2 regions of the Planococcus sp. TJ-307 genome follow, and region 2 is predicted to be linked to the other one. Evidence: a T-box and tRNA genes for the amino acid it is inferred to sense, from the RefSeq annotation. Region 2 holds a T-box; the other holds one or more tRNA genes.

Region 1 (6,103 bases), 500 kb from region 2:
GACGATGAGGTAGATAGGTTCGAGGTGGAAGCGTGGCGACACGTGCAGCTGACGAATACTAATCGATCGAGGACTTAACCAAACTATTGTATCGTGAACGCTTCACCAATGCTCAATGTCGGGTATCCAGTTTTGAAAGAATAAGGAATAGTTTTTTGTAAAAAAAGCTTGTAAAAACCTGTGAGATTGGTATAATCAATCTTGTCTTTCAAAACCAAATAGTCCAGTGATGATGGCAAAGAGGCCACACCCGTTCCCATCCCGAACACGGCAGTTAAGCTCTTTTGCGCCGATGGTAGTTGGGGGTCTCCCCCTGTGAGAGTAGGACGTCGCTGGGCAATACTTATCGGAGGATTAGCTCAGCTGGGAGAGCATCTGCCTTACAAGCAGAGGGTCGGCGGTTCGATCCCGTCATCCTCCACCATTTTTTCACTCTTTCGCCGGAGTAGCTCAACTGGTAGAGCAACTGACTTGTAATCAGTAGGTTGAGGGTTCAAGTCCTTTCTCCGGCACCACTCATGTAAACGAGCCATTAGCTCAGCTGGTAGAGCATCTGACTTTTAATCAGAGGGTCGAAGGTTCGAATCCTTCATGGCTCACCATTTTTTAATTGCATAATTGCCACGCGGGTGTGGCGGAACTGGCAGACGCACTAGACTTAGGATCTAGCGCCTTCGGGCGTGGGGGTTCGACTCCCTTCACCCGCACCATTTTTGCGGAAGTAGTTCAGTGGTAGAACGCCACCTTGCCAAGGTGGAGGTCGCGAGTTCGAACCTCGTCTTCCGCTCCATATTTTTTTTGCACATGATACCGACCCCTTGCCGGGGTGGCGGAACTGGCAGACGCACAGGACTTAAAATCCTGCGGTAGGTGACTACCGTACCGGTTCGATTCCGGTCCTCGGCACCATTTATGCAAAACCAAATGAATAGATTTCAAGCGCCCGTAGCTCAATTGGATAGAGTACTTGACTACGAATCAAGCGGTTAGAGGTTCGAGTCCTCTCGGGCGCGCCATATTTTTACCCTCAGCAATTCAAGTTCGGGAAGTAGCTCAGCTTGGTAGAGCACTTGGTTTGGGACCAAGGGGTCGCAGGTTCGAATCCTGTCTTCCCGACCAAACAATGGGGCCTTAGCTCAGCTGGGAGAGCGCCTGCCTTGCACGCAGGAGGTCAGCGGTTCGATCCCGCTAGGCTCCACCAACTATATTAATAAAGATCCTGGCGGCGTAGCTCAGCTGGCTAGAGCGTACGGTTCATACCCGTAAGGTCGGGGGTTCGATCCCCTCTGCCGCCACTTTTTTAGGACCTTTAGCTCAGTTGGTTAGAGCAGACGGCTCATAACCGTCCGGTCGCAGGTTCGAGTCCTGCAAGGTCCACCATTTATCTATTATCACGGAGGAATACCCAAGTTTGGCTGAAGGGATCGGTCTTGAAAACCGACAGGGGAGTCAAATCCCGCGGGGGTTCGAATCCCTCTTCCTCCTCCATTATTTTTAAAATGTGTGGACAATTTTTATTAAAGAATGTGTAAGAAGCAATTTATATCATTATCGCGGGGTGGAGCAGTTCGGTAGCTCGTTGGGCTCATAACCCAAAGGTCGCAGGTTCAAATCCTGCCCCCGCAACCAAATGGTCCCGTGGTGTAGCGGTTAACATGCCTGCCTGTCACGCAGGAGATCGCCGGTTCGATCCCGGTCGGGACCGCCATTTTTTTCAAAGTTGTGGGTCAGTAGCTCAGTCGGTAGAGCATTAGATTGAAGCTCTAAGTGTCGGCGGTTCGATTCCGTCCTGACCCACCATCTTTTGCGGGTGTAGTTTAGTGGTAAAACCTCAGCCTTCCAAGCTGATGATGAGGGTTCGATTCCCTTCACCCGCTCCATAATTTATACATATGGGCCTATAGCTCAGCTGGTTAGAGCGCACGCCTGATAAGCGTGAGGTCGATGGTTCGAGTCCATTTAGGCCCACCATTCCGAAGTAGCTCAGTGGTAGAGCACCGCACTGTTAATGCGATGGTCGTAGGTTCGAGTCCTACCTTCGGAGCCATACTGGGGAAGTACTCAAGTGGCTGAAGAGGCGCCCCTGCTAAGGGTGTAGGTCGGGCAACCGGCGCGAGGGTTCAAATCCCTCCTTCTCCGCCAGTATTAGGCCCCTTGGTCAAGCGGTTAAGACACCGCCCTTTCACGGCGGTAACACGGGTTCGAATCCCGTAGGGGTCATTATAAAAAAGCGTCATGCATTTAATTGCATGACGCTTTTTTTCGTTTTAGTGGAAATATAGCTGTGAAGCATCATCCCAAGCATCACGAGCAATATGCCAAATAACGATAAACCGGATGGAAAAGCAATGGATAGAAACAGAACTTCACCTACTAAAGCAAATAAAACTTCCATCGATTGAGTGGCTTCAACGGCGCCTAGCTTTTGCATGTTTCCCCTAACCAGATCTGTAGCTTTAAAGAAAAGAACGGTAGCAATAACGCCTGAGCTGATTGCGACGATCAAAGTTTGAAAGCTTTGCGACGCTGTTGGTCCGCCTACTGTAATGGCGCCATAAAGCGATAGCAAGAGCCAAAAAGGCAAGCTGGCTAAAGACATTCCTAAAACTCGCTGATAAGCATCCAGCCTGCCTTCACATATATCCATCATTTTTCTATTGCCGAGCGGATATGCAAAAGCAGCGATCACTACTGGAATAAAACCAAGCCACAATGTTGTGGAAGATACGGCTGCCAGGTGCTCTAGCTGCATCAAACAAACTCCTGCCACTATAATAAACGAGATTAACAAGCCTTTTAGAGGGATTTTTCCTCGTATTTGAATTGTCTCTTTATTGCTATGTACCGTAATTAGAAATAGCGGGGCCAAAAGTGTACCTGCGATAATAGTAATTTGCCATGTGCCTGCAATAAGCCAACCTGGAGAGTAAGCAGCAGCAAAACACAGGGGAGCGTAAAATAAACCGAATCCGACAAAGCTCCATAACAACCAAGCTCCTTTGTTTCTGTTCATTTCCTGCAGTAACGGCTTCAGGTTTCTTCGGAAGAGGACAATCACCAGCAAAAAGGGAATCATGAAGATAAAGCGAAGAGAGGCGCTCCAAATCCAACTCCCGCCACTGGCTTCCATTGTAGCGTTTAGTACAAAAGTAAAGGCAAAGAAAAAAGCAGCGATAATGCCAATTATAATGGGTTTCATCCGACAGCCTCCTAAAACAAACACTTTTTAATGATTTATCTACTATACCGCATGCTTAAATTTCATCATAGTGTTATTCAAACTAAAAAGGGATCCCTGTGGAATCCCTTTTACACATTATTATAGAAGGTAATCAATCAATAATCCGATGCCGAGCAAGAATGCGACAAAGGTATTCGTTTTGCCTGTATCTTTCATGGCTGGCATCACTTTGAGCGGTTCAGTGAAGCGTTTGAAGATCTGAACGACTTTAATCGGTTTTAAGACACTGAGAAAGACCAGCAAGGCCCAGGGTGTCAACATTCCTGTAACGACAAGAATGACAATCCAAGCGTACGCCAAGATAAAGAACCACATAAGAATGTTGACCGCAGCAGGCCGTCTAACCAAAATGGCCAATGTTTTGCGGCCGCTTTCCTCATCTCCGACAATGTCACGGATATTATTGGACAACATAATTGCAGCTACTAATAAGGTACTTGGAACAGCAAGCAAGGAAGCTTCCCATGTCACCATTCCGGTTTGAATGTAGAATGCAATGATGACGATCAAATAACCCATAACCACTCCGGAAAATAGTTCACCGAAAGGCGTGTAAGCAATCGGGTAGGGTCCGCCTGTGTAAAAATAGCCGATCATCATCGCAATTGCCCCAACAACTAAAAGCCACCAGCTGGTTTGTGAGCAAATGTAGATTCCGATAACCGCGGCGATCCCGTAAAATGCTAGAGCTAAAGCCAAAACAGTTTTAGGTTTGACGCCGTTTCGAACAATTGCGCCGCCGATGCCGACAGAGTTTTCATTGTCCAGGCCTCTGGCGAAATCATAGTATTCGTTGAACATATTGGTGGCTGCCTGAATCAACAAACTTGCGACAAGCATCGCCAGGAATAAAATCCAATCAATAGGGGAATGGTTTAAAGCAATCATTGTTCCCAAGAAAACGGGAGCGAAGGATGCGGTTAATGTATGAGGGCGGGTCAACTGCCACCAAACGCGCCATCCGCTGTCCGCTTGTAGTGAATGTGTCATTTCTATCTCTCCTTTAATTCTTTCCACTGTTTATTGTACTTCAAAATAGAAGGGAATACAGCAAATGATGTGCTGATTTTAGCAGAAAAGAGTATGATAGAGGATAGAGATTAAAAAGTAAAACAGTTAGTGGAATAAACGAGACGCTTGTCTTAAAACGGAGGTATTCAGGTGAATTCAGAATCGTCTTCATCGATCCAACAGCCTGCGGAAAGCCAATACGAAGGCTACCGCTTTTATACGGAAACAATTGAAGTTACCCGGATGTCTGCATTGGCATTTTTTGAAGCCGGGGGAGATGAACATACGGGAAAACGCATGTATTGGCAAAATCGGGAAAAGACATTCACCTTGGTTGGAATTGGCCATGCGCATGTTCTTTCTACAGGTGAATCAACAGGACGATTTGAGAAAATCAAAGAAGACTGGGAGAGCTTGTGCCGCCAAATTGTCAATGAAGAAAATTCGGTTCAACCCGTGCTTTTTGGAGGCTTTTCATTCGATCCTTTGAACAACAAGCCGAGTGAATGGACAAGGTTCCCGCAGGCTTTTTTTGCAGTGCCGACTTTTCAGTTGATTTTAAAAGGTGAGCAGGCTTTTGTCAGCATTCATCTCATCACGGATCAGCAAGAAAGCTTTGCAGAGTTTGAAGCGATGCGCAAAGAGCGCGACAAATTAATTCACGCGGCTCAAGTATCAGAAGTGGATAAATACGATAAGCCCCGGGCGATTGGCCGAACAGAAATGAGAAAAGAAGAATACATGGCTTCGGTTCAAAAAGTAACCGATATTATAAAGGCTGAAGAAGTGGAAAAAGTAGTGATTGCAAGAACGCTAAAGCTGGAATACGACCATAAGCTTTCTCCGGCTTCAGCACTCTATCAAGTTTCCAATGAACAGCCTGAAAGCTTCCTGTTTGGCTTGGAGGCAGAAGAACAGTTTTTCTTTGGAGCGACTCCAGAGCGGTTGGTGAAAGTGGAAGACCGAAAAGCACTCTCAACGTGTTTAGCGGGTTCTACACCTCGAGGGAAAACCATGGAAAAAGACATCGAACTGGGCGAAGCTTTGCTGCAAGACCCGAAAAATCGGGCAGAGCATCAATACGTGGTGAAGATGATCGGCGAAGTATTTGAAGCAAACTGCAGCCGGACAGTTGTCCCTAAATTGCCGAAGCTGTTAAAAATTAGAGATATCCAGCATTTGTATACACCAGTGGAAGGTGTATTAAATCCAGGTGCTACTTTGTTTGATTTGGTAGAGGTTCTTCACCCAACTCCGGCGCTTGGCGGGGAACCGAAATTAGAAGCTTTGGAGATGATCCGTAAATACGAGGCGATGAATCGCGGCTATTACGCAGCTCCTATCGGCTGGATCGATGCCAAAGGAGACGGCGAATTCGCCGTCGCGATCCGTTCAGCTTTATTGGATGGCGAAAAAGCTTATTTATATGCGGGCGGCGGAATTGTAGCAGATTCCACACCGCAATCAGAGTATGACGAGACATGGGTTAAATTCAGGCCGATGCTTCGGGCATTGGGAGGTCAATGGAGTGACGAATCGTAAAGCATTAACCGAATACGTATCTGCATTTACCCATTCGCTGGTCGAACTGGGGGTGTCGGATGTTGTCATCAGTCCAGGATCCCGGTCCACACCGCTTGCCTATGCTTGCATGAAGCAGGAAGGCCTAACGGTTTACCGGCAGATTGACGAACGTTCAGCCGCCTATTTTGCACTCGGCATGGCAAAAGCTTCCGGCAGACCAGTTATGCTGTTGTGTACATCGGGTACTGCAGCCGCCAATTATTTTCCTGCAATCGTTGAAGCCTATTATGCACGTGTGCCATTGATCGTTGTAACGGCAGACCGTCC
Region 2 (6,103 bases):
ATGGATAATTTTTTGGCACGCTATATCTGCACTCCAAATCGTTGCCGTTTGAAGGGTTCTTAAAGTTGGACTGACAATTAATACATCTTCAGCAGTTAACGAAAGTGTAGAACGCAGTTTTTCAGCTTGGCTGAATCCTTTAGCTGTCAATGAAGGATTGGCCAGTTGAAGGCTGTCTGGCAAATTCACAGTGTGTTCACCTTGCCCATGGCGAATAAAAATCAATTCCAACTTTACATCCCCAGTCTATGAGTTTAATTCATCCAATACTTCTTGCAGGGTGGATTGGCCAGAAATTGTCGGCTCTCTTCGTAATGCGGCTTTCAGCGCTTTTTTGATGTTTTTTTCATTTTCTGGGTCAGCTAAGGTCACGACCGTGTTCGCAACAGCGCATCTGACTGCATAAGAAGGATCGCTCAATAAGTTCAAGAGTGATTGCAAATGAATTTGGGAACCCAGCAAGTACAAACCGGTATAAATCCCCACCTTGGTTAAACTGCTCTTTTCCTGTTGAAGATGCTTTTGTAGTACTGGAATGGCAGTTGCGGCTCCAATTTTGCCAAGTCCTTCTGCTGCATCTCTCCGGACAATTTCTTCCTCATCACGTAAGGATTCAATAAGATATTTTTCTGCTCGGGCGTCCTTCAGTTCACCTAACCCTTCTACCGCTGACATGCGGACCAGCTCGTCTGAGTCTTTCAATCGCCTAATGTGGGCAATAAAAACTTCTTCTCCCGTGTACCCCCATAATGCTTCAAGAGCCAAATAGCGAATTTCTTCGTCCGGATCTTCTGTTAGTGGCAAAAGTGTGGATTTAATCATCGGATGGACAGGAAGTCCTCCCAAACCTTCTATAGCCATGATTCGTACTTCTCGATCCTCCTCTTTTGCATATTCTGCTATTCTTTGAAAGACATCTGGTCCACCTCGAGCCAGCAACTGTTCAATTGCCATCCTTTTCTGTTCAACTCTCATGATTGTAGTGTTCAACTCCTCTTTTAAGCTGCTGTAAAGAACACCATAAACAGGCTGAACAATGCAATAAAGCATAACGTAATAAAAACCATCTTTTTCCACCGTTCGCTTTTAAAATAAAGATTCCACAACAGAAAATAAAGCACGCTGCTGATTAGAAGAAACACCAGGAATCCACCGACATCTTTAATTTCATGTGCATAAATAGACAGAAGTAATCCCGAAAACAGAAACGCACCATATAAATTCATAACGCTTCTTATGCCAATTTGTTTAATTGAATTAGTTTTTGCGTCCGAATTGGATTGCATTTCTCACCTCTTCATCGACCTTTGATGGTTATTTATACGAAAAGCGGAAGAGGATAGTTTCATTTTTTGCAAATTGCCCCAGGTATTTTGCTTCGGAGTATCACTTTCGTCCTTATCCAAATAAAAAAGAAGAAACTTCATTAAGAAGCTCTTCCTCTTTGCTAACTAAAGCATATAGCTCTAGTATGCTTTTGCCCAATAAACCAATTCTTTCGCAGCTCTTCCGCAATACACACAAGTATCAGAAACGCCTTTTTCCTCAAAGGGAATACAGCGTGAAGTCGCCTGCGTCTGTTCTTTTATTTGATCTTCACATGCTTGGTCGCCGCACCACATCGCCTTGATAAATCCTCCGACATGGTACAAATTCGTTTTAAACTCCTCCATATTCACAGCAACGGTTGTTTTGGCTAAGCGATGTTCCAATGCTTTGTCGTACAACGAGCTCTGGATCTCCTGAAGCAGCCGGTCGATTGTTGTTTCGATATCTTTGTTTTTTACATCAATTTTCTCTCCTGTATCTCTTCGGACCAACACCACTTTCTCATTTTCAATATCTTTTGGACCGATTTCCAAACGAATTGGAATTCCCTTCATTTCGGACTCGCTGAATTTCCACCCTGGCTTTTTATCGCTCGCGTCTATCTTGACCCGCAATGAAGTTTGAAGCGATTGGTGAATGGCATAGGCGGCATCCAGCACGCCTTCCTTATGCTGCGCGATTGGAACAACGAGTACTTGAGTTGGCGCTATAGCAGGCGGCAACACCAATCCTTTGTTGTCGCCATGGACCATAATCATCGCGCCAATAATCCTCGTCGTGAATCCCCATGAAGTTTGGTGAACCGGCTCTAACTTCCCTTCCCTGTTTAAAAACTCGATTCCAAATGTCTCCGCAAATCCGGTACCGAAACTATGTGAAGTACCGGATTGAAGCGCTTTTCCGTCGTGCATCAAACTTTCAATCGTGTAAGTAGACTTTGCTCCCGCAAATTTCTCTTTGTCCGTTTTCCGCCCTTTGACTACTGGAATTGCCAGCACCCGCTCACAAATATCGGCATAAACATCGAGCATCCTAAGAGTTTCTTCCTTAGCTTCTTCTTCTGTTTCATGGCACGTATGCCCTTCTTGCCACAGAAATTCGAGCGTCCGCAAAAACGGCCTGGTCGTTTTCTCCCAACGGACAACGTTAGACCACTGGTTATACAACTTTGGCAAATCGCGATAGGAATGAATGATGTTTTTATAATGTTCTGCAAACAAAACTTCTGAAGTCGGTCGGATGCACAAGCGTTCTGCCAGCTGCTCATCTCCCCCGTGCGTGACCCAGGCCACTTCAGGCGCAAATCCATCTATGTGATCCTTTTCCTTTTGAAGCAGGCTTTCCGGTATAAGCAATGGCATGTAGACATTTTCATGGCCCGTGTTTTTGATTTCCTGGTCAAGCGAAGCTTTGATGTTTTCCCAGATGGCGTATCCGTAAGGGCGGATGATCATAGAGCCCCGTACGCTCGAGTAGTCAATCAGTTCTGCTTTGGTGACAACATCTGTGTACCATTTCGCAAAGTCTTGATCCATGTTGGTAATTTGTTCAACTAATTGTTTGGCCATGTCCATTCTCCTTTTAATAAATATTTTGGAACACAAAAAAGCCCCACTTTAAACTAAGGGACCTCTGAAGGCGGTACCACCCTTATTTAAAGCAAAGCTTTACTCTCGAAATGGCTAACGGCATCAACCGCTGCATTTTTCAATACAGAATATGAAAGGCAGGTTCGACAAATGTACATTGGATATCTCGCAGCTTGCAATATCCTCTCTGAAAAAGTACAGCTTGTTTACTAGTCCTTAAACGTGCGAATGGAATGCTATTTGTATTTTATACAGATTAATTGAAATAGTGAAACAAGTCAACACCAATTAGATGATCCTCTGTCAAAACTAGTTGTATCTTACTCTTCCCAAGTTTTTGAGTAGTGAAGCATTTCTTCTTGGCTCATGCCCATGTGTTCATAAAGCTTCTGGGCTTGGACATTATCTGTTGCTGTTTCAAGCGCGACAAAGCGGGCATGATTTTCTTCGCAGTAAGCAAAGCTTTTCTCCATTAACCGCTTTCCTGCGCCTTGCTGGCGAAATCGTGGATCAACATATAAATCGTTGAGGATATAAGCTCTCTTCAAGGAAACAGAAGAAAATACTGGATACAACTGAACAAAGCCAGCTGCTTCGCCTTCCACCAATGCAATAAAAACAATCGACTCTTCTTTTGAAATGCGTTCTTCCAAAAACTGTTGTGCTGCTTGTTTATCTTCTTGCTGACCGTAAAATTGCCGATATCCATCAAATAAAGGAACAACCCGCTCCACCATGTCCAGTGTGACTCTTTCTATCTGCATGCTATTGCCTCTTTTCTTTTATTAGTACTTCTGTAATATATAGTAAAATAAAGTAACGTGTTTAGAAAGAGCAAAATTTGGATTCAACGGTTTCTTTATTCCCAACCAAAATACCCCCAATGGACTTGTTGAGTCCATTGGGGGTATTGATCAACTAAAATTAAGCAGTCGTTAATGCATTTACTGCCAAAATAGCATCTGCTATTTGTTCAGGTGTAAGTTCTGGATTCATGTTGTGCGTGGTTTCGCCTTCCACCGTTGCCAATTTGCCGATTTCCAACAAATCTTCGTAAGCAACATCGTCCAAATGAAGATCTTTTAAGGTGGTTGGCAATTCAATTGCTTTAAAGAAGTCAGCATAACGCATAATCTCTTTTTCAGAATAGCCTTCAAGGACCAACTGCGTCAATACTCCGTACGACACTTTCTGGCCATGGGTCAATTTGTGAATATCCCCTTTTAAGGCAGTAAATCCGTTGTGAATCGCATGAGCGGCAGCGAGTCCTCCATTTTCAAAGCCTAATCCTGACAATAAAGTATTTGCTTCAATAATTGCTTCCACTTGTGGTGTGACAATTTTTTGTTTGGCTGCTTTGTATGCCGCAATCCCTTGATCAAACAAGATTTCTTCTGCTTTTTCCGCAATCGCAATGGCTGCAAGCGTTGCTTTCCCGCCAGCCATAGTATTGGAATTGCGTTTTTGTGAAGCTCTCACTTCAACCAATGTCGCCATCGCATCACCCATACCGGAAGCAAGCAAGAAGATGGGTGCGCCTACCACTACTTTGGAATCAATTAACACCAATTCCGGGTTTTTGTTATAGAATTTATAGCCCTCAAATACGCCTTCATCCGAATAGATAACAGAAAGTGCACTTGTTGGTGCGTCTGTAGACGCAGTAGTCGGCGCTACAACTACAGGGATTCCTAATGCATCACCCACAGCTTTTGCCGTATCAATGGTTTTGCCTCCGCCTAAGCCAATGACTACGTCTGCTTTTTTATTCTTGCCGACTTCAGTCAGACGAGTAATCTCTGTATTGGATGCTTCGCCTGTAAACTCTTCGTAGATGTAAGACGTATTTGCTGCTTCAAAACTTTCTTTTACCGTAGTTCCGGTAATTTCCCAAACAATGCTATCCGATAACACGAGTGGAGCTTTCCCGATTTTTGCTACCTCTTCGCCAATTTCGCTAAGAACCCCAGCACCTTGGATATATTTTTTAGGTGAAATAAATACTTTCTTTTGCATAATGTATTGCTCCTTTCAAATCTTGTTATTATAGTCCATTCAACTAATCGCTCTAAATACTATCGTTCCCTGGAATTTAACTGGGCAAACAAAGTATGTTTTCAAAATGGCAGTAAAATGAAACTTTATAAGAAATGAAACGATATGATTACTATAGTTTTTTAAGAAGGAGGATTTGTCACTATGGCAATTGAAATGCTGGTTCCACTTGGTGTAATGATTTTGTTTCTTATTTTGAGCTTTATTTTATTACGGGGAAAAGGCGCATTTTTGATTGCAGGATATAACACGATGCCGGCTGAAGAAAAGGCCAAATATGATGAGGTAGCTTTATGCAAAGCGACAGGAAAAATGATGCTTTGCATTACGTTTTCAATGGCCTTTATTTTCTTAGGCGGATATCTCCAAACAAATTGGTTATTAACCATCGGGATTGGTTTGATGATCGCTACCATCGTCATTGCATTGGTTTATATGAATACGGGAAATCGATATAAAAAGAACGGTGGTTCCTAAATTTAAATTAAAAAATGAGGGCATTCGATGATTCGATCGAATGCCCTCATTTTTTATTGTTTTGCTCGGTTTTAAGATGTTGATTTCTGTGAAATGTCTGTAAAATAAACTCCTTTGCTGGAACTTCTAATATTTCATACCCCAATAAAAAATCGTGATTGTCGTAATATATGCTTTTTAACTCGATATTCTCTTCTCCCAAGAATAATAAATGAATTTCTTCATTTGACCATTCATTTCAAACTCTTCATCGCCAATTTCCTGCTGAATAAAACCAGTTTTCTTCAACACTTTTTGAGATGCTATATTTATAGTGGTTGTTTTTGCATAGATTTTCGTTAAGCAAGTTTATTGTGATCTCCATAACGTTCCTCTTTCAAACGGTTAGCAATAAAACTCCGCTATTACTGTGCCGCGTATACATTTTCTACCCTCTAAGAAAGCCGCCTTCTGAATTGATAATCTGTCCGGTGATCCATTGTGCTTCTTCACTGGCCAGAAATCCGATAATGTTCGCTGCATCTTCAGGTTGTCCGATTCTTCCAGTTGGAAATTTGGGAAGCAAATGCTGCCGAATGTCATCCGTCATCCAAGTCGTATCGGTCGGCCCAGGATTAACCGCATTGACTGTAATGCCTAATTTCGCAAGGTCT

Evidence for each region. A T-box is a leader RNA that pairs with one kind of tRNA and senses whether it is charged. The one in region 2 lies ahead of proS (proline--tRNA ligase), so its partner is inferred to be a tRNA-Pro.
Region 1: it encodes a tRNA-Pro, which carries the amino acid that the T-box ahead of proS (proline--tRNA ligase) is inferred to sense. The anticodon was not compared.

The regions. Positions count from the first base shown of each region.
Region 1 covers NZ_JBZDOJ010000002.1:1,040,044-1,046,146, reverse strand. The annotation lists partial or broken rRNA gene AC4EHK_RS11675 (23S ribosomal RNA) at 1-82, shown strand, start outside; rRNA gene rrf (5S ribosomal RNA) at 223-338, shown strand; tRNA gene AC4EHK_RS11665 (tRNA-Val) at 349-424, shown strand; tRNA gene AC4EHK_RS11660 (tRNA-Thr) at 440-515, shown strand; tRNA gene AC4EHK_RS11655 (tRNA-Lys) at 527-602, shown strand; tRNA gene AC4EHK_RS11650 (tRNA-Leu) at 626-710, shown strand; tRNA gene AC4EHK_RS11645 (tRNA-Gly) at 716-790, shown strand; tRNA gene AC4EHK_RS11640 (tRNA-Leu) at 821-909, shown strand; tRNA gene AC4EHK_RS11635 (tRNA-Arg) at 940-1,016, shown strand; tRNA gene AC4EHK_RS11630 (tRNA-Pro) at 1,043-1,119, shown strand; tRNA gene AC4EHK_RS11625 (tRNA-Ala) at 1,126-1,201, shown strand; tRNA gene AC4EHK_RS11620 (tRNA-Met) at 1,222-1,295, shown strand; tRNA gene AC4EHK_RS11615 (tRNA-Ile) at 1,304-1,380, shown strand; tRNA gene AC4EHK_RS11610 (tRNA-Ser) at 1,396-1,488, shown strand; tRNA gene AC4EHK_RS11605 (tRNA-Met) at 1,553-1,629, shown strand; tRNA gene AC4EHK_RS11600 (tRNA-Asp) at 1,633-1,708, shown strand; tRNA gene AC4EHK_RS11595 (tRNA-Phe) at 1,725-1,800, shown strand; tRNA gene AC4EHK_RS11590 (tRNA-Gly) at 1,807-1,880, shown strand; tRNA gene AC4EHK_RS11585 (tRNA-Ile) at 1,895-1,971, shown strand; tRNA gene AC4EHK_RS11580 (tRNA-Asn) at 1,973-2,047, shown strand; tRNA gene AC4EHK_RS11575 (tRNA-Ser) at 2,052-2,142, shown strand; tRNA gene AC4EHK_RS11570 (tRNA-Glu) at 2,149-2,220, shown strand; gene AC4EHK_RS11565 (DMT family transporter) at 2,234-3,199, opposite strand; gene AC4EHK_RS11560 (1,4-dihydroxy-2-naphthoate polyprenyltransferase) at 3,320-4,231, opposite strand; gene AC4EHK_RS11555 (isochorismate synthase) at 4,403-5,794, shown strand; gene menD (2-succinyl-5-enolpyruvyl-6-hydroxy-3-cyclohexene-1-carboxylic-acid synthase) at 5,781-6,103, shown strand, end outside.
Region 2 covers NZ_JBZDOJ010000002.1:539,188-545,290, forward strand. The annotation lists gene AC4EHK_RS09030 (histidine phosphatase family protein) at 1-231, opposite strand, end outside; gene AC4EHK_RS09035 (HEAT repeat domain-containing protein) at 247-975, opposite strand; gene AC4EHK_RS09040 (hypothetical protein) at 999-1,286, opposite strand; gene proS (proline--tRNA ligase) at 1,467-2,897, opposite strand; T-box leader at 2,951-3,144, opposite strand; gene AC4EHK_RS09050 (GNAT family N-acetyltransferase) at 3,239-3,682, opposite strand; gene AC4EHK_RS09055 (glycerol dehydrogenase) at 3,843-4,934, opposite strand; gene AC4EHK_RS09060 (DUF3784 domain-containing protein) at 5,118-5,450, shown strand; gene AC4EHK_RS09065 (SDR family oxidoreductase) at 5,878-6,103, opposite strand, start outside.